DNA from 3 places in the Arthrobacter sp. TB 23 genome. Region 1 is predicted to be linked to each of the others. Evidence: riboswitches for the same ligand, from Rfam matches in the RefSeq annotation. Region 1 holds a riboswitch; each other region holds the start of a gene.
The links. A riboswitch is a leader RNA that binds a small molecule or an ion and turns the genes downstream of it on or off. The one in region 1 is predicted to bind cyclic di-AMP.
Positions count from the first base shown of each region.

Region 1 (6,345 bases):
TTCCGGCCCAACTTCCGGTACGGCTCGACGTCGACAATGCCGTTGGCACGCAACACCTTCGCGAGTGACGCAGCGTCAACGGAGTCGTCGAAGTCGATGGTCGTAATGACATTGGAGCGGTCCTCGGCGCGCGTGACGAAGGGGGTGGCGACGTCGGACGCTTCCGCCCACTGGTAGACCCGCCCCGCGGACTCCGCGGTGCGGGCCGCAGCGAACTCGAGACCGCCGCTCTGGTTCAACCATTCGACCTGGGCGTTGAGAGTCACCAGGGTGGCCAGGGACGGGGTGTTGTAGGTCTGGTTGAGTAAAGAGTTGTCGATGGCCGTCTGGAGGTTCAGGAAATCAGGGATCCAACGGTCGGTCGCCGCGATCCGGGCTGCGCGCTCCAGCGCGGCCGGCGAGAACAGGCCAAGCCACAGGCCGCCGTCGGACGCGAAGTTTTTCTGGGGCGCGAAGTAGTAGACGTCGGACCCACTGACATCCACGTCCAGGCCGCCGGCGGCCGACGTCGCGTCGATGAGGACCAAGGCATCCGGTGCGGCGCCGTCGACCCGGTGCACCGGTGCTGCCACACCGGTGGAGGTCTCGTTCTGCGGCCAGGCGTAGACGTCCACGCCTGTTTCCGCTGCAGGGGTGGGGCGCGTCCCCGGGGCCGAGGTGATCACCGAGGACGCCTGGAGGAAGGGCGCCTTGTTGGTGGCGGAAGCGAACTTCGCCCCGAATTCCCCGAACGACAGGTGCTGGGCCTTGTCCTGCACCAGCCCGAAGGATGCAACATCCCAGAACGCTGTTGACCCACCAACGCCCAGCACCACCTCGTAGCCGGCCGGCGCGTTGAACAGCTGGCTCAGGCCTTCCCGGACCGAACCGACAAGGTTGCGCACCGGCGCCTGACGGTGGGACGTGCCAAGCAGGGTCCGTCCGGCCTGCGCGAGGGCCTCCATCTGCTCGTCGCGCACCTTCGACGGGCCGGCTCCGAAACGCCCGTCGGCGGGAAGGAGGCCAGCGGGGATCAATTGGTCCGGGGAAATGCTCATGGTCTCTCCAAGGGGGTAAGCGTGCGACACAAGACGGGATACATTCTGCCGCACTACCCGGCCCTGGCGGCATTTGTGAACATGCCCCGACCGGGCACCCGGTTGCCGCTGATTGCCGCGGCCTCTGGTAAATGGGTTAACCTTGGTGAGCGTAGAACTTGTGTTCGGCGCTGGCGATATGTGCCGCGCTCCCACCGCGAAAGCTGCCCGCTGTTCCATCCCGCACCAGTGCCTAGGAGCTGAACCGCATGACGGACCTCATCGATACCACTGAGATGTATCTGCGGACCATCCTGGAACTGGAGGAGGAAAACATTGTTGCCCTCCGCGCCCGGATCGCTGAACGGCTCCGCCATTCCGGTCCTACCGTCTCCCAGACCATCGGCCGGATGGAGCGCGACGGGCTGGTGATCGTCTCGGGCGATCGCCACCTCGAATTCACTGACCTTGGCCGCCGTCGCGCCATCGGGGTGATGCGCAAGCACCGCCTCGCCGAACGTCTCCTCTCCGACGTGATTGGCCTGGATTGGGCTTATGTCCACGAAGAGGCCTGCCGCTGGGAGCACGTGATGAGCGAGCGGGTTGAACAGCGGTTGTACGAGCTGCTGGGAAAGCCCACCGAGTCTCCATACGGCAACCCTATTCCGGGGCTTGAGGCCCTGGGCGGCCCGCCAACCCAGGGCTTCACCGACGGTGTCCGCAGCCTCCTGTCGGTGATCGGCGCCAATCCTCAGGGGTCAGTGATTACCCTTGTCCGGCTGGCCGAGCCCATTCAGGTGGACCCGGAACTGCTCTCCCAACTCGATGAGGGTGGGTTGCGGCCCGGAACGGTCATCGGCGTGCAGGCGGCCGGCGACTATGTGTCGGTCAGGGTCGAGGGTATCGAGGGCGCGCTGGAGCTCCCGCCGGAGGTCGCCGCACACGTGTTCGTGTCGGTCGCCGGGCCGGCTCTCTAACCCTCCACGGCACAATATTGCCGCAAGTTATCCACAGGAAAAGATAACGAACGTATCTCTTTTGCTTCTGGTCGTGGATGATGGAAAGCTGACGTTGATACATCAGCGTTATCCAAACCGCACGCCTAACCCTGTCAGCGGATTTGGATGCTGAGACCCGTGACAGGGGCGGAGGACCCATCAGACGGCGGCTGATAAGCCGCCTTGGGGTGAAGTCCGGACGCGGTGCTGCTTCGGCGGACCGGTCAGGGCCGAGTTTCTTCCCGAACTCGAATCCGACAGCTAACTTCGCAGGCATATACGAAAGGGACCCTTTGTCGAAGCACCATGCTTCGGGACGCCGCCGTGCCGGCGCCCCAGTACCTGCCGTGCGTCCTCGGGACGCGCAACGACTCGAACGACGACGACGAGCAACCCGGGTCAGGGGCGACTTTTCGCTCACCGGGATGAGCCAAAAATTCGCCATCGCCGCAGCCGCGTCCGGGCTGGTGCTGACCGTTACGCTACCCACCACCGCGGGGACGGCCCCGCAGGACGACAATGCGGCCGCCGTAGCCGTTGCGCCCACCGTGCAGGCGACTGTTGCGCCCCGGGAAATCAGCGTTCCCGACGCGGCGCTGGTCGACTTCAGCCGCACCGCATTGCAGAGCACCTTTGACGCAGACGCCAAGCTCAGCGAGATCATGACCGCTGCAGACTCAGCGGCTGTACCTGCAGCGGCCCGCGGCTCCCTGTCAGCTCCCATGGACAAGCTGATTGTCACGTCCCCGTTCGGTTACCGGGTCAGCCCGATTACCGGTTTGGGTGGGGAACTCCACTCAGGTCAGGACTTCAGCAGCTCGTGCGGCACTGAAGTGTTCGCGGCAGCGTCCGGCACTGTCACCTTTGCCAGCTGGCACCCCTATGGCGGTGGAAACCGCGTGGTCATCGATCACGGCAACGGGCTCGAATCCACGTACAACCATCTCTCGTCCAGCAGTGTCCAGGAGGGGCAGTCAGTGGACCGCGGTGAGGTTGTCGCCCAGAGCGGTAGTACCGGTGCATCCACCGGCTGCCACCTGCATTTTGAAGTGATGGTTGACGGTCAGGCCGTGGACCCCATGGGCTGGCTGTAACCAAGGACACACCGTTTCGTGACCGGAATGTGACATTGCGGTCAATCTCATGTACCGTCAATCTCGTGCCAAATTCTAATAGGTTTGGCACCCTCGAGCAGATCGCCTAGCTCTGCCACTGCCTGAGGTTCCGTTCGCACAATTCGCATGGCAGAGGCGGGGGAACCAATTAGTGGATTTCGCAAGAAATCCTTGGGGTTAAGTCGTCTGATTCCACTGGGAATCAGAGGGCCGGGTGACTCCCATCCGAATCCGACAGCTCACCTCGCAGGCAATTGGGAGAGGCAATCGAACGTGTCAACTAGCTCTTCTCTGGGCCGCCACAGGGCCGCCCGTACGCACACCAGCCCCCTGACAGCCATCTCAAGCGCCGTCTCCTCGAACGCTGGTTCCGTCGGCCGCCAGGCAGCAGTCATCGTCGCAGCGTCAGGGCTCGTCCTGACCGCCGGACTGCCAGCCCACGGGTTCGGTGAGTCCGAGCGTGTCGTTCAGCTCTCCACCCCCCTGATCTCGATTGCTGCTACGGCTGACGCCGTAAGCGCTCCCGCCACCGCCGAGATCACCTTCGAGCGTGCAGCCGTGTCGGCGACGCCCGCCGCCGTAGCTGCTCCAGTCGTCGAGGTGCAGGCCGACGTCATCGAGCCAATAACAGCCGCCGCTGAGCCGGTAGCCGAAATGGTGGCAGAGCCCGCCGTGCAGGAAGCAGCGCCAGTCGAGGCAGCGCCAGTTGAGGCGCCCGCAGCAGAAGCAGTAGTCGCACCAGCTGCGCCAGCCCAGACGCCCGCAGCCGAAAAGCCAGCCCCCAAGGCTGCCCCTTCCGGTAACATCGCCGCTGGTCTGGTCGGATCCGCCTACTCCCAGATCGGTGTCGGGCAGGACTGCACCGCCATGGTTGAGAAGGCACTTCGCTCCGTCGGCAAGTCCGTTGGCGACATTGCGCCTGGCGATTTCTTCGCCTTCGGATCAGTTGTTGGCTCTCCAGCGGCGGGCGACCTGGTAATCACCGCCGGCCACGTAGCCATCTACGTCGGAAACGGCCAAGTCATCAGCGGTGGCCTGAACGGCATGAACACCGACCTCCATTCCCTTTCCGACCTCCCCGGCGCTAGCTTCGTCCGCGTTAGCTAAGACCACACCGAACCCTGGAGAACGCAAAAATGACAACTCGCACAGCTATTGCACGTCACCGTGCCGATAAGCGCCACAACACCAACTTCTCGGCTCTGGCCAAAGCAGTAACCGAGAACGCTGGCGGCATGGGCCGTCAGGCAGCTGTAATCGCCGCAGCATCAGGCCTTGTCCTGACCGGTGGGGTATCGGCCAACGCTGCTGAGCTCTCCCTCGAATCAGCCGAACGGACCACCCTGACCTCCGCGCTGGAGATCCAGGCCGCTCCAGCCGCCGTCGAAGCTCCCGCAGACGCCGACATTGCGTTCAACCGCACCCCGGTCAAAGCCGTAGCAGCCCCAGCAGTCGTCGAAGCCCCAGCAGTCACTGTTCAGGCTGAGACCGTTGTGGAGATCGAAGAGGCTCCGGCCGTGGCCCCGGCCGCTGAGCCCGAAACCGTAGAGCCGGTTACCGTAACACCTGCAGTGAACGTCGAGCCGGAAGCGCCCGTCCGGACCACTCCAGCACAGGCCGCTCCGGCAGCCGAGGCCCCCGTCGCGCAGAAAGCCCCAGCCGCATCCTCAGGGAAGGCAGCAACAATCGCGGCCGCAGCACAGGCTCAGCTGGGAGTCACCCAGGACTGCACCCGTCTGGTGAGCAACGCCCTGGCAGCAGCAGGGATCAACTTCCACGGCTGGCCAGCCGGGTACCTGTCCCTCGGACGCACGGTCAGCGCCGGCGAAGCCATCCCAGGTGACCTCATCTACTACACAGATGGCGGAGCCGGAGTGGCCCACATCGCTGTGTACATCGGTGGCGGCCAGGCAGTCCACGGTGGGTTCAACGGCAACCAGACTGTGGTCGCTCCAGCCGACCTTGGTTCGGGCCCAGTCTTCATCCGCGTCGGCGGCTAGGAACACCCCGCATGACGACAAAAGACCCGGAGGAATTTCCTCCGGGTCTTTTTGTGCGTCTGGCAGCCGCCCGGACTGTCAAGGCGATCGGTCCGCGACGACACGCGTGGACCAGCTCCATCAAAATTAGCTAACCGAGCGTCAGCCGAACTACCCTTACTCAAAAGGAGTCAGGATTTCGGCCTGCGACCCCGGCGATAGGGGTAGAGGCCTGATCGGCAAAGAGGAATGTGCATGCGCACTCTCGTTCTGAATGCTGGATATGAGCCGCTGGCGGTAGTGACCTTCCGCCGGGCGCTGGTCCTTGTGCTGGCCGGCAAAGCCAGCGTCGTCGCGGAAGGGGAGGAACCGGTCATCGGACCCAATGAGATTCTCGGGCGCCCCTCGGTCATCCTGCTGAACCGGTACGTGAAAATCCCCTACCGGCAAAGTCTTGTGGTCACCCGCAGGGGTGTGCTGCGCCGCGACAACCATCTGTGCGCCTACTGCGGCAAAAGCGCCTCCACCATCGATCACGTGTATCCACGCTCCCGCGGCGGGGACTCCAGCTGGGAAAACCTCGTAGCCTGCTGCCTCAGGTGCAACAACGACAAGGGTGACAAGACGCTCGCCTCTCTGGGGTGGCAGCTGGGGGTCACCCCACAACCGCCCCGAGGTCCATCCCACCACTTCCGTGAGATCGAGAAGCCAGCCCCGCAGTGGAGCGCCTTCCTCCGGTCGGAGAGCGCCGCTTGAGCGCTCAGGTACCCGTTGCCTTCAATGCCGTAGTGCTCTCGGGTGGCAGATCCTCACGCCTGGGAGGTACACCCAAGGCCCATCTCGAGCACAAGGGGCAAAGCCTGCTTGACCTGACCTGTCAGGCCGCGGCAGCTGCACGACGGATCGTCGTCGTCGGGCCAGACGACGTCGAAGGCGCAACCTTCCGGGCTCGACCGGTGTCGCGCGAGTTTGTCCGCGAGTCGCCACCGTTCGGCGGGCCGGCCGCGGCGCTGGCTGCCGCCGTCGACCATTTACAGGACGACTCGACACCGTGGCTGCTGGTGCTGGCGTGCGACATGCCGCGCATCGCGGAGGCGATTCCTTCGCTTCTGAAAGCGGCGGTCGATCGTCCGGATTCCTCGGCGATGGCGCACGACGGCGGCCGGGACCAGCCGCTGGCCGCCCTCTACCGTTTTGCTGACCTGCGGTTAGCGGTGCAGGAGATCCACGCCTCCGG
Region 1 is NZ_ALPM01000105.1:19,813-26,157, forward strand. Features, by position in the region: gene serC (phosphoserine transaminase) at 1-1,037, opposite strand, end outside; gene B384_RS0114525 (metal-dependent transcriptional regulator) at 1,286-1,993, shown strand; cyclic di-AMP (ydaO/yuaA leader) riboswitch at 2,132-2,305, shown strand; gene B384_RS0114530 (M23 family metallopeptidase) at 2,440-3,108, shown strand; cyclic di-AMP (ydaO/yuaA leader) riboswitch at 3,234-3,397, shown strand; gene B384_RS0114535 (NlpC/P60 family protein) at 3,403-4,236, shown strand; gene B384_RS0114540 (NlpC/P60 family protein) at 4,266-5,129, shown strand; gene B384_RS0114545 (HNH endonuclease) at 5,364-5,864, shown strand; gene mobA (molybdenum cofactor guanylyltransferase) at 5,861-6,345, shown strand, end outside.

Region 2 (6,345 bases), on a different contig from region 1:
GCAGGACGCCGAATTCTTCCATCTCACTCGGGTGCGCTTTGCCGACGAGGAGCCAATTGCGCTGGACGAAGTGTGGATGCCTGCAGACATTGCGGGAGGTTTAGTGGATTCAGATTTCACCAGAAACTCCTTGTATGGGGAGCTCGAAAAGCATTGCGGAATGGTCCTCAACGGCGGAACTGAGCAACTCTCGGCTGTCCTGGCCGCTCCGGAGCACTCGAGGCTTCTGCAATGTGCCGACGGTTCGCCACTTCTACTGATCGAGCGAACTGGGTGTCATCGGGCGCAATACGTCGAGTTCCGACGGACCTATGTTGTGGGTGACCGGGTGGAGATTGCGACCACCTTCGGGTGTAAAGCGGATCCGCCGACGTCCTGAACAAACGGCCGTTACACCGACTTCGCTGGGACTGGGCAACGATCCTCGTACGTGGCGCGCCGGTAGAAGGCCCAGGAGAGTAGGCCGATAGCGAGAACCGCGAGGACGGGTTGAATGGGCTCGAAGTACTGCATCGCTCCCGAGGTTCCCAGAGCGAGCAAGACGATCTTGTTGCACACGGGGCAGCCGACGGCAAAAAAGGTGACGATCGCCCCCGCGATGCCCGAACGGGACCGCGGAGATTCCTCAATCCGATCCTGGGCGATATAGGTACCGAGGACCAGGCCGCTTAGCGCCGACGAGATGATCAGTGCTGGCACCGACCACCAGGTGGGGGGAACTTCACGGCTAAATAATGGCGTGTCGATGAGATCGGTCGGAATGGCTACGAGCAGGAAGGTCGCCACCGCACCGAATAACACGGCGATCCACCGGCGTAAGGGCCACTGAAGAAGAGCGTTGAGCAGAGTGGGTCGCTGAGTCGTGGGGTTCTCGGTACGGGGAGTCATGGAGCTTCCTTTGACACTTGATCCGAAGACGCTTCTGGTGATGCGGGGTCATTCGGGGGTGCTGATGACCTGTGGCTGCGCCGGCGTAAGTAGATGGCGCCGGTTGCGGTGAGGAGCATGAGAATTAACAGCATGACAGCTACGTCGGGGATTGAGTCCGCGAAGGTACGTACCGCGTTCTCGAGGGCAAACTGGTCAGTAACGGAAAGGATCCCACCCAGACTCGCTGTTCCGTCTGTGGCGATGAGGAAGATTCCGATGCCGATCGAAAGGGAGCCAGAGATCACCATAATCCAGGTGTTGGACCACCGTCCGATGGTTACAGGGCGGGGACGAAGCCACCGACGTCCGGAAACACCGAGGCGGTCCCACAGCGCAGCGAGGAAGAACAGCGGGACTGCCATTCCCAGTGCATAGATGGCGAGCAGAATTCCGCCGTAGACGGCGTTGCTGCCAGCTGCGGCGACGGTAAGAATTGACCCAAGGATGGGTCCGGTGCAGGCTCCTGCGACCCCGTACGCCAATCCGAGGACGAAGACGGAACCGCCGGAACCGACAGTCGCGGACCGGGTGCGGATGAATGCCGGTAGGCGGACACCGAGGATCTGAATGAGACCCAAAACGATCATGAGGGTGGCTGCGAGCCCGATGAGAATGTGTCGGTCAGTGGTGACGAGGGACCCCAGGGTGCCAGCGAAGACCCCCAGGGGTACGAGGATGCACAACAATCCTGCGTAGAAGAGCATGGTCCGGCCGACCAGTTGCCGTTTTGTGCTGAAGGCATACGCGAAGAATGCTGGCAGCAACAATGCTGAGCACGGACTGAGGAGGGTGAGGAGACCACCGAGGAACGCCCCGCTGTATCCGATTAGCATTACTGGGGACTGGTTTCTGCCAGCACAGTCTCAATGGCTTGTTCAAATACTTCTACTGGTTGGGCGCCCGAGATGGGGATGTCGTTCACCAGAAACAAGGGTGTTCCGGTAGCTCCCAGGGCTGCGGCTTCCTCAGCGTCGGTTTGAACAGCCTGATTGAGCTCCTCCGAGTCCAGATCCGCTGTGAACGCCGTGATGTCGGCTACCCCAACTTCTTCTGCGATGCGGATCAGCTCCTCGCGCGGGAGGCTGATGTGTCCGCGGTCGGGGGCCGCAGCGAAGACGGCCTTATTGAACTCCCAGAACCTATCCTGTTCCCCTGCTGCCCGGCCGGCAACTGCAGCATCAAGAGACTCAGTTCCGAAAACAGGTAAATCTCGCCACTCAATCCTTAGTTCTCCGCTAGCAACATACTGCTCAACCAACGCCGGCAATGTCTCGCGCGAGAAAACCCCGCAGAACGGGCATCTGTAATCGGCGTATTCGACCAGAACAACGGGGGCGTCGACCTCACCCATTGCTAACGGGTCGTCGGCGATGCGCCGGGATAAATCGAACTTTTCTTCCTCCCGGCCGCCGGATTCCTCTGCGACGTCTGTTCCTGATCCATCTGAAACGGGGGAGGAGGCTCGCTGGGAAGCGATCAAACCAATAATCAGGATGAGCGCGGCGACAAGCAGGGCAGCGATGAGGGTGGCCGATCGAACACCCGCGGTTCGTTGATCAGATTCTTGTGGCATTCATTACTCCTGGCGTCGTGCGCCCCTGGGGAGGCACAAGGGGAGGAAAAGGGGGATTCACCCGGACACCAGATCCCTGTTTGTCGGATCTGGTGTCCGGGCGCGTCCGAGAAACACCGCTGTCAGCGAGGTCTGAGACCCGCCAGCGGCGTTGGATAACTAGATGTTGACCCGGTAATAGACAGGACCGGAACCCACATTGACGGATTCCTCAACGGTCTGGTTACCGTTCCAGCCGCTGTGGATGGCTCGTCCGTCGCCGAGGTAGACGGCGTTGTGTGAAAAGCCCATCCCGCCGTCGGCGTAGTAGACGAAGTCGCCGGGCTGGGGATCTGATACCGGAGTAGCGAAGGCCATCAAGGACTCAGGGGACTCGTCTCCCACCCCCATCGCCCCGGCGGCTCGCAATGCCCCTTCGCCCAGGACGGTGCAGTCCTGAATAGCGCCCAACTGCGTGTTGGCGAAGGCAAGAATACGGCTGTTGGCAGTACCGCTCTGGGGAGCGTCCGAGGAATCCCAGATATTTCCTGACTCGCTGCTCACCCGGTTACTCAGGGGACTGATCGATGCACTTTGTGTACTCACGCTAAAGTTCGAAACCGCTGATGACGAGGCTGCGGAGCCAGAGTCAACCGGTGCAGCAGTCACGGCATTCGACTCCTCGGACAGCACGATGGTGTTTCCCGGGTAGATGATTGACGCGACGGTGAGCTGGTTTAGGCTCAGCAGCTTGTGCAACGCCACACCTGTCTGAACGCTGATAGCGCCCAGCGAATCACCTGACTTCACGGTGTACGCAGTGCCTTGATCGGTGGGGCTCGCCTCCACTTCGACTGGTGAAGCAGCCGATGAGAACGATGAAACGGTGTGATCCTGCGCCGGGTGGGCGATCGCCGAAGCGTGGGCGGGGCTTGCTCCCGCCGCAAGCATTCCTGAAGCAACCACAAGCGCGGCGATCTTGGGTCCCCCCTGAGGCAGGACGGCTTGCCTGCTGAGGAGAAGAATCGAACGGCTTTTCGTATCGGCGCGATGTCGGGCGCGCACAGCATTTGATGACATGGATAATCTCTCCCTATACCTACGAGGTGAGCTGTCGGATTCGGATGGGAGACACCCGGCCGCACGAGGACAAACGCCCCGCCCGGCTTCACCCCAAGGGTTCCTAAAGAACCCACCTGTGGTTTCCCCGCCCCAGCCTTCCTATCTAAAGGACCAAGGCCTTTGGCTGGGTTCGGTAAAAGGCCTCGATAAGCCCCACCTTCAGTGGGGCACTGGATTAAACCTACTCGGAAAAACTAAATGTACAAACATTTACACTGACGGCGCCTCCCTGGTTGGCAACCTCAATGAAGAGAGAGCGATTCCCAGGCATCAGTGGAGCGTCAGACCACTCCCGTGGTGCCCAGGAGTGACCCGATAAGGAAGGTGGCTGCCAATGCCAGCGCGCCGCCAAGAACGATCCTTACGGTTGGGCGCGTCGCCGGGTTGCCGCCAATCCGTGCGCTTCCGTAGCCGGTTACGGCGAGGGCAATCAGGACTGCGACGAAGGTCGCGAGGACACGAGTTTCCTCTGGAAACAGAAGAATCGTCAGCAGGGGCAGGATCGCGCCAAGGGTGAAGGCCAGCGCAGATGCGGCCGCAGCAGCTAGCGGGCTCGCCACGGCGTCCTCGCGCAATCCGAGTTCAGCTTCGAGATGGGCCCCCAGGGCATCGTGTTTGGTGAGTTCCACTGCCACCTGATGGGCTGTGTCCCGGCTAAGCCCCTTCGATTCGTAGATCCCGGCCAGCTCCGCAAGTTCCGCTTCAGGCTCGGTTTCAAGCTCAAGGCGTTCCTTGGCGATGAGGGCCTGCTGGCTGTCTTTCTGACTACTCACGGACACATACTCTCCGAGGGCCATGGATATCGCACCGCCGACAAGACCGGCAATGCCAGCGGCAAGAATCACGGGGGTTGCCGTTGTCGCTCCCGCAACTCCGACGACGAGGGCAGCGACCGAGACAATCCCATCATTGGCTCCAAGCACACCCGCTCGAAGCCAATTGAGCCTGCCATGGATGGTGTTGTCATGGGGTTCGTCACTATGCGTGCCTGGTACGGGAGAACTAGTCATGCCCGTAATCTAGGCCTCCACGAGCCAGTACACCAGTAAGGATCGACTCTCCTGTCGGGATTCCGATTCGGGTGACCTCGACCGAATTCGCTGTGATCCACTGCGGCGCTGAAAGGGGCTTGCAATAGTCACCGCGCCGGCCGTTTTGTTCCGGGCGTCGGCGAAGAGGCATGGGATTCTTTGACCGAGTAAGGTAAGCGAACCAAGTAGGCACCACATACCGCAATTGCGGTTCGAAGTTCGAGGAGGAAACGTCATGACCGGAAGTGTGATTGTTGGTGTGGATGGAAGCGAGACCGCGTACAAGGCAGCCTCGCGCGCCGCGACTCTTGCCGAAGGCCTCGATGCAGAACTTGTGGTGGTCAGCGCGCACATTACGGGTAACACGGAAGTTGTCCATATCGGCAACGACACTTGGATACTGGATGATGCTGAGCAGGCTCTCAAGTTGGCCGAGCAGGTTGCAGTGAAACTGCGCGAACAACACCCTTCCGTGAAGGTGCGCCCCGCTGCGGGGCGGGGCAAGCCGCAGGATGTCCTCATCGAGGAAGCCGAGCGTGTCGGTGCCCAATTGCTGGTGGTAGGTAACGTGGGAATGAAGGGGCTTCGACGGGTTCTGGGAAGCGTTGCGTGGAGTGTCGTACATAACGCACCCTGTGACGTGCTCGTCGTGAAGACCGCCTCCTGATTTCACTGCAGCTCCCAAGCTGCGGCCTGGGCTGAAACGAGGACTGCGCACGGCCACAAAGTCAGATCGACATACTTCGCAACGGGATCGTTCGTCTCTTCGGCTTGAGTCGTAACATTGAAGCGGATACGGACTTCGGTTTCCGAAACGCGTTGTAAAGGACTATAAGAACTTGTCACTCGAATCACTGCCCGTCCTGGATTACTCTCAGCTGAACGCAGGGCCCGAGGAGGCATCGGACTTCCGGGACGATCTGCGCAATGCGATGCACGAGGTCGGATTCCTGTACCTGGCAGGTCATGGCATCCCGCAGGAGCTCACTGACGCCATGCTCGCTACCTCCAGGCGCTTCTTCGACTTGTCGGAGGAGCAAAAACTGGAGCTGGAGAACGTTCATAGCCCCCAGTTTCGTGGCTACACCAGGATGGGCGCCGAATTGACTGATCGGGCGGTGGACTGGCGAGAGCAGATCGACATTGGCGTCGAGCGCAACGCTGTGGAACCGGCGGCAGGGGTCGCTGACTACTGGCGGTTGGAAGGCCCCAATTTGTGGCCGGCTGAATTGCCCGAGATGCGGAAGATCGTCTCTGAGTGGACTCAGCGACTGAGTGCCATTTCCCTCGACCTTTTACGGGCGCTTGCCGTGTCTCTCGGTGCACCGGAGGACAGTTTCGATGAAGCCTTTGGTTCAAGCGCCTTCCCGATGCTGAAAATCGTGCGTTACCCGGGGGAGTCCGGCAACGAGCCGAAACAAGGCGTCGGGTCGCACCGCGACGGCGGAGTGCTCACGCTGCTCCTGGTGGAACCGGGAAAGGGCGGACTCCAGGTCGAATACCAAGGAGAGTGGATCGACGTACCTCAGGTCCCTGGAACGTTCGTGGTCAACATCGGTGAAATGCTCGAATTGGCGACAAACGGCTACCTCAAAGCGACACTGCACCGTGTCATCTCACCTGGTACCGGAACCGACAGGATTTCCCTGCCCTTCTTCTACAATCCGGCGCTGGATGCCACCATGCCCGCACTGCGCATGAGCCCGCAGT
Region 2 is NZ_ALPM01000044.1:9,826-16,170, reverse strand. Features, by position in the region: gene B384_RS21265 (GntR family transcriptional regulator) at 1-379, shown strand, start outside; gene B384_RS0106010 (hypothetical protein) at 391-888, opposite strand; gene B384_RS0106005 (cytochrome c biogenesis CcdA family protein) at 885-1,763, opposite strand; gene B384_RS0106000 (DsbA family protein) at 1,763-2,503, opposite strand; gene B384_RS19605 (LysM peptidoglycan-binding domain-containing protein) at 2,663-3,562, opposite strand; cyclic di-AMP (ydaO/yuaA leader) riboswitch at 3,565-3,743, opposite strand; gene B384_RS0105990 (VIT1/CCC1 transporter family protein) at 3,886-4,614, opposite strand; gene B384_RS0105985 (universal stress protein) at 4,871-5,302, shown strand; gene B384_RS0105980 (isopenicillin N synthase family dioxygenase) at 5,475-6,345, shown strand, end outside.
Region 2: it holds a riboswitch for cyclic di-AMP, as region 1 does, so the genes downstream of both, B384_RS19605 (LysM peptidoglycan-binding domain-containing protein) here and B384_RS0114530 (M23 family metallopeptidase) in region 1, are expected to answer to the same signal.

Region 3 (6,345 bases), on a different contig from region 1:
CGCCTTTGATTTTCAACGTCAAGGACCTCGGGCGCAGCCCGGGCAGCATGCGAACAATCGAAGAACATGTACCCGCACCAAAGGATTTCGGTGTGGTTCTCATCGGTGTTCAGGAAGGTTCCCCCGTGGAACTGGATCTGAGACTTGAGGCAGTACATGAAGGTATTTTGGTATCTGGTACCGCAGACGTCGAGATCGTGGGCGAATGCGGCCGGTGCCTGGATCCCATCAGGTACAGCAGCAGCATCGATGTGCAGGAGCTTTTCTACTACGACGACGTCGAGTTGTCCGAGGGAGAAGAACCTGTTGAAGAGCACCGGGTAGATCGGGATTCAATTGATCTTGAGCCGGTGCTTCGGGACGCAGTGGTAACGTCGCTGCCGTTCCAGCCGGTGTGCCGGGAGGACTGCGAGGGTCTGTGTTCTGAATGTGGAGCACGCCTTGCAGATGACCCCGATCATCAGCACGAAATTTTGGATCCCCGCTGGTCCGCCCTTTCCGGGTTGACTGGCACTGCAGCGTCAAGCGACGCGGCAGCAAGTACAGAGTCTGTCGAGAGAGAAGAGAGTTAGTCGTGGCTGTTCCTAAGCGGAAAATGTCCCGCTCGAATACCCGTGCACGTCGGTCCCAGTGGAAGGCAACTGCGCCCAAACTGGTGAAGACCGTGGAGAACGGCCGCGTTACCTACAGCCTGGCTCACCAGGCCAAGGTAGTAACCGACTCCGCTGGCACTGCACTGTTCCTTGAGTACAAGGGACGCAAAGTAGCCGACGTCTAACGACCGCTGCGTACCCCGGCAACGGGGGACCCGCAGCGTTCTTATGCGAATGCGTAAGTAGACGTGGCTAATACTGAAGACCTTCTGAAGCGTCTCGGTGTCTCTATAGACGCCGGGACGCTTCGTCTTGCCCTGACACACCGCTCGTTCGCCTACGAGCACGGGGGCATCCCCACCAACGAGCGCCTGGAGTTCCTGGGCGACTCGGTGCTGGGACTCGCGGTCACCGACGCGCTGTACCGGGATAACCCCGACCTGTCAGAGGGCGATCTCGCCAAGCGACGCTCCGCCGTCGTCAGCACCCGTGCCCTGGCCGGGATTGCCCGCGAACTGGACCTCGGCGAGTATGTGCTCCTGGGTCAGGGGGAGAAGCTGACCAACGGCAAGAACAAGGCTTCGATCCTCGCTGACACGATGGAAGCCATTATTGGCGCTACCTACCTGGACAACGGTATTGAAGTGGCTCGGGCCATGGTGATGCGGCTTGTCGCGCCGCTGCTTGGCAGTGCTGCAGCGATGGGCGCCGGCACCGACTGGAAAACCAGCATCCAGGAAATCGCCGCAGCACGCCGGCTCGGCGCCATTGACTACAAGGTCACCGGCTCCGGCCCCGACCACGCACGCACCTTCGAAGCCCTCCTCATGGTCGGCGGACTGCCGTATGGCTCCGGGTCGGGTCCCTCCAAGAAGGAAGCCGAGCAGGAGGCAGCCGCCGCGTCGTGGAAGATGCTCCGGCACCTCGCCCACGAACCGAAATCGGCCGCTTACTCGGTGTCGACCCCGGCCAATGGCACTGGCCCTGCTGATGCTGCTGACGTGACTGCAGCCCCCGGTCCGGCCGAGTCAGCCTAAGCCGTACCATGCCTGAACTTCCCGAGGTTGAGGTGGTGCGTCGCGGCCTCGCCCGCTGGGTGTTGGGACGAACCATTGACGACGTCGACATCCTTGATGTCCGCTCCATCCGCCGTCATGGGCTGGGCGCCGAGGACTTCGCCGGCAATCTGGTGGGAGCCCGGGTGCTGGACGTGGTGCGGCGGGGAAAGTTCCTGTGGATGCCGTTGGCACCTCCGGCCGAGGCTGGTGGGACTGCCACGAGTGGTGGCACGAGTGGTGTCGCGCCAGTGGCCCTGATGGCTCACCTGGGTATGAGCGGCCAGCTGCTGGTCAAAGACGCAGGCTTGCCCGAGGAAAAGCACTTGCGGGTCAGGCTCACCCTGTCGGCTGTCGACGATCCTGATGCCGGACCCCTGCCGCAGGAGCTTCGGTTTGTTGATCAGCGTATTTTCGGCGGCCTCTTTGTGACGTCGATGGTGTCGACCACAGACGGCCATCCGGGTGGGCTGGGGGAGAGTCCACTGCCGCTGATCCCGATTGAGGCTTCTCACATAGCCCGCGATCCACTGGATCCGGCGTTCTCCTTCGATGACTTCTTCGCAAAGCTCCGGCGACGCAGGACCGGAATTAAACGAGCGCTACTGGACCAGGGATTGGTATCGGGAATCGGCAACATCTACGCTGACGAAGCGCTGTGGGCAGCCAAAGTCCACTATGCCCGCCCCACGGATGTCATGCGCCGGGCCGACGCCCTACGGCTGATTGATGCCTGCCGTGATGTGATGCTGCGGGCGCTCGACGCTGGCGGCACCAGCTTTGACTCACTCTATGTGAATGTCAACGGCAGCTCCGGTTACTTTGAACGTTCCCTCAACGCCTACGGCCGCGAGGGCGAACCCTGTACCCGCTGCGCCGCCGACCCGCTCTTTGACAGCCTTTCGCTGATCCGCCGCGAGATGTTTATGAACCGTTCGTCGTTCAGCTGCCCGCGGTGTCAGCCGAAGCCCCGCAACGGCCGCTGGTAGGACATCCCTGCAGCCGGGATCCTTGGCTCAGCACTCCCTCGCAGCTCACCCGTGACACGTTGCCCACTAGCCCCAGTCCCACTCCCGCTCCACCAAGGAGACTTACCCACATAGAACGGGTGACGCCGCACTGACACCCCCAAAGAGGGCAACCATTGGGCATGGACACAGTCAAGACACTGCAAGAACCAGGCGGCGTGGCACGCCGTAGGGAACCCACCCGCGCCGGTCTGGGATCCGTTCACCTTTGCGCAGCCCTCGTGAAGGGTGAGGTGGTAAACCCAGGGCCAGGAGTCTTTGCGCTACCCGGCATCACTGGGAGTCTGCTCACTGCAACGTGTGTCAAAGCTGAACCGGCCTGGATCAGTGCCGCAGCGCAACGAAACCTCTGGGTGCTGCGTCCACCATCGTGGTTCCATGTGAGCGTCACCCACCTGCGCCGCGCAGGACTCAGCGTCCAAACACAGGTGTACATCAAGGGTGTGGGACGGCTTGATCTGTTCGTCGAAGGACAGCTGGGCATCGAAGCCGGCGGACGCAACCATCACAGTGGTCCCGCCGAATTCGCCGAAGACCGCCGCCGATGGAACCTGCTCACCACCGGTCGAGCACGGATTCTCCGTGTCACCTATTCGATGCTCGTTCACGCCCCGGCGGAATTCCTGCAGGTCGTGTTGGATTGCCTCAGCCCTCCACGGTCGGACCCGCGCCCCGACCTGGGACATCCAACAGCATACTGCCGCCGTAACCTAAATGTGACAAACCCGGACCACGAAATGTACAGTGGACCGCACGTCGGGTTCCGTTCAACTCAGCGTCCTTTCGACAGATTGCCTAATTCTGCCGCCGTCGTAAGGTCCGTTCGCACACATCAGGCAGAAGCGGGGGAACCAGTAGTAGTGGTCGTCGCCAGACGACCTAGGGGTGAAGGCGCACAGCGCCCGGGTGGCTCCCATCCGAATCCGACAGCTAACTTCGCAGGCATTGGGAGAGGCAACATCATGTCCAAGAACCGTTATATCGCGCGCCATCGTGCAACCCCACCAAGCGCCATGCAGACCGTTTCCAAGGCAGTTAGCTCTCACGCTGGCGCCATCGGTCGTCCAGCAGCTGTAGTCGTCGCCGCATCAGGTTTGATGTTCAGCGCCGGACTCCCAGCCAACGCTGCAGGCGAAGTCAACGTCAGCGCCCCGGCCGCCGTCTCCGCACCAGTTGCCCAGACGACCGCCGCCAGCTCCACCACTCACACCGTTCAGTCCGGAGATACTCTGGGCAGCATCGCCAGCACCTACGGCGTCAGCATCGAGGCCATCTTCGCCTCGAACGGTCTCGGCTGGGATTCGATCATCTACCCAGGTGACGTCATCTCACTGTCCGGCAACGCCGGCCAGGCCACTCAGGTATCAGCACCAGCACCAGCACCGGCTGCAGCACCAGCTCCGGCTGCTGCTCCCGCCCCAGTTGCTGCACCAGCAGCCGCTCCGGCGCCTGCCGAAACCAGCACCCTGGGCATCACCACCGCTTCCGAGACCATCCAGCCAATGGGAGCAGCATCCACCGGCGGACAGGTTTCCAGCGCAGGGATCGCCGGAACAGCACAGGGCCTCGTTGGCTCCCCCTACGTCTACGGCGGCACCTCGCCAGGCGGCTGGGACTGCTCGGGCTTCGTGCAGTGGGTCTACGCTCAGCACGGCATCGACCTGCCCCGCACCAGCCAGGCACAGATGGGCGCGCTGACCCCCACCAGCAACCCTCAGCCCGGCGACCTTGTCGTCCAGAACGGCGGCGGACACATCGGCATCTACATCGGTGGCGGCCAGATGGTCAGCGCACTGAACCCGAGCCAGGGCACCCTGGTCCACGCGGTCAGCGCCATGCCACTGGTTGGGTACTACACCCTCTAAACCCTCCGCGTCAGCGGTACGGTTGTCAGCACCCGAATGCGTCATCGGAGAAATCCGGTGGCGCATTCGTGCTTTCCGGACGCTTTGGTCCCCGATAGGGCAAGCCAATGACACCGAGGCAACCGACGGGTCAAGATACGACAACGGAAAACTGCGTGCCACCACCGAGCCAGCTCACCTGGGGACGAACTGACAGTCAGGGACGTCTCCACGCTCCGATGGATCGCTAGGAGAGGGAAGCCTGGTTCCCCTGGTAATGCTGGTTCCCCTGGTAATGCTGTGCCAGGCGGGCCAGACCTTCATCCACTGACACCGTAGGCGTCCAATCGAGCAACTCGCGGGTCCTGCGCTGATCAAACCAGTGTGCAGTCGATAGTTGCTCCGCAAGGAAACGGGTCATCGGCGGTTCACTCTCGATCCCGCCGCGCTGCCAGAGGAATTCCACCAGGGATCCCGCGACCCGTGCCACACCGCCAGGAACGGCCCACCGCGGCGGCTGAACCCCTCCGGCCCGGCAGATTCCGGCGATCAATTCACCGATCGGGCGGGGCTCACCATTGGTGACCACCACAGCTTGTCCAGCCAACCGATCCATGCCGCTCAAGGCTGCGCCGATCGCTGCGGCGGCGTTATCCACGTAGGTGGTGTCGACCAGGGCGGTGCCGGCGTCAAGGAACGGCAGGCGCCCGGCACGCGCACGCTCCAGCACCCGTTCAACCAGCTGCGTGTCACCGGGACCCCACACAATGTGGGGACGGACCGCTGCCACCCTGAAACTTTCGCTGTTGGCGTCCAACGCGAGCAGTTCGGCTTTGGCCTTGGTCTGCGCGTAATTGCCGCGCACCAGAGCCGGAGTGGCCTCAGTGGCACCTTGACCCACGAGTGCCTCACCCACGTGCGCCACCGACGGCGAGGAAATGAAGACGAAGTCGCGCACACCGGCCGCGCGCGACTCTTCGAGCAGGACACGGGTGCCCTCCACATTGATTGCCTCGAAGTCAACCGCAGCACCCGCGAAGGAAACCTTCGCCGCGAGGTGCACCACCGCATCCATGCCCTGCACAGCGCGATGGATTGCCGTCTGGTCGGTGATCGATCCGAGACTGTCTTCAACGCCAGCCAGACCGGATGGGCGCCGCTGAAACGTCCTGACCGCGTGACCCTGCGCCTGGAGGAGCGTGGCTGTTACCCGGCCCAGCATCCCGCTGGCACCGGTGACGAGAACCCTCACAGCTTGCCGACCCGGCCGCCGGCGAGCACCCCGGCAGCCCACACCGCAACCGCTGTCCGGTCAATCTTCGCGTTGTGCCTGATGTCGGTGGGCAACGACGGGACCGCCAACACTGCCGACAACTCCACGCCGACGGACCGGGCCGCATTCCGTGCCTGAGCCGCCAGCTCAGCTCCGGCCAGGCCAGGCTTCTTGACCGGGGGAATGGTCTCAACCACTGCAACGACCGCCTGGGTGCCTGCCGGACCAACACCAACCACCGCGGCCAGCCCGACGACGTCGACCGATTCCAGCGCCTGTTCCACCCCGACCGGGGTCACAACACCCGTCGACGCAGTCACGATGTGGGGGAGTCTGCCCTCGACCCAGAGCCTGCCGTCGCCGTCGAAATGGCCCACATCTCCGGTGCGGTGCCAGCCGCCGCAGCGAGAGCTCACACGCTGAGTCATCCACAACCGGTGGTAACGCTCTTTGACGTGAGGAGCGTGGACGAGGATTTCCCCAGTGATACCGGCATCGGTGGTGGGGTCGCCGTCGGCGGTACCCTCCTGATTGAGGGGACTAACGGTGATC
Region 3 is NZ_ALPM01000065.1:76,523-82,867, reverse strand. Features, by position in the region: gene B384_RS0109820 (YceD family protein) at 6-572, shown strand; gene rpmF (50S ribosomal protein L32) at 575-778, shown strand; gene rnc (ribonuclease III) at 842-1,630, shown strand; gene mutM (bifunctional DNA-formamidopyrimidine glycosylase/DNA-(apurinic or apyrimidinic site) lyase) at 1,639-2,637, shown strand; gene B384_RS20810 (hypothetical protein) at 2,940-3,284, opposite strand; cyclic di-AMP (ydaO/yuaA leader) riboswitch at 3,459-3,635, shown strand; gene B384_RS20805 (C40 family peptidase) at 3,639-4,541, shown strand; gene B384_RS18470 (NAD-dependent epimerase/dehydratase family protein) at 4,768-5,772, opposite strand; gene B384_RS0109785 (alpha/beta fold hydrolase) at 5,769-6,345, opposite strand, start outside.
Region 3: it holds a riboswitch for cyclic di-AMP, as region 1 does, so the genes downstream of both, B384_RS20805 (C40 family peptidase) here and B384_RS0114530 (M23 family metallopeptidase) in region 1, are expected to answer to the same signal.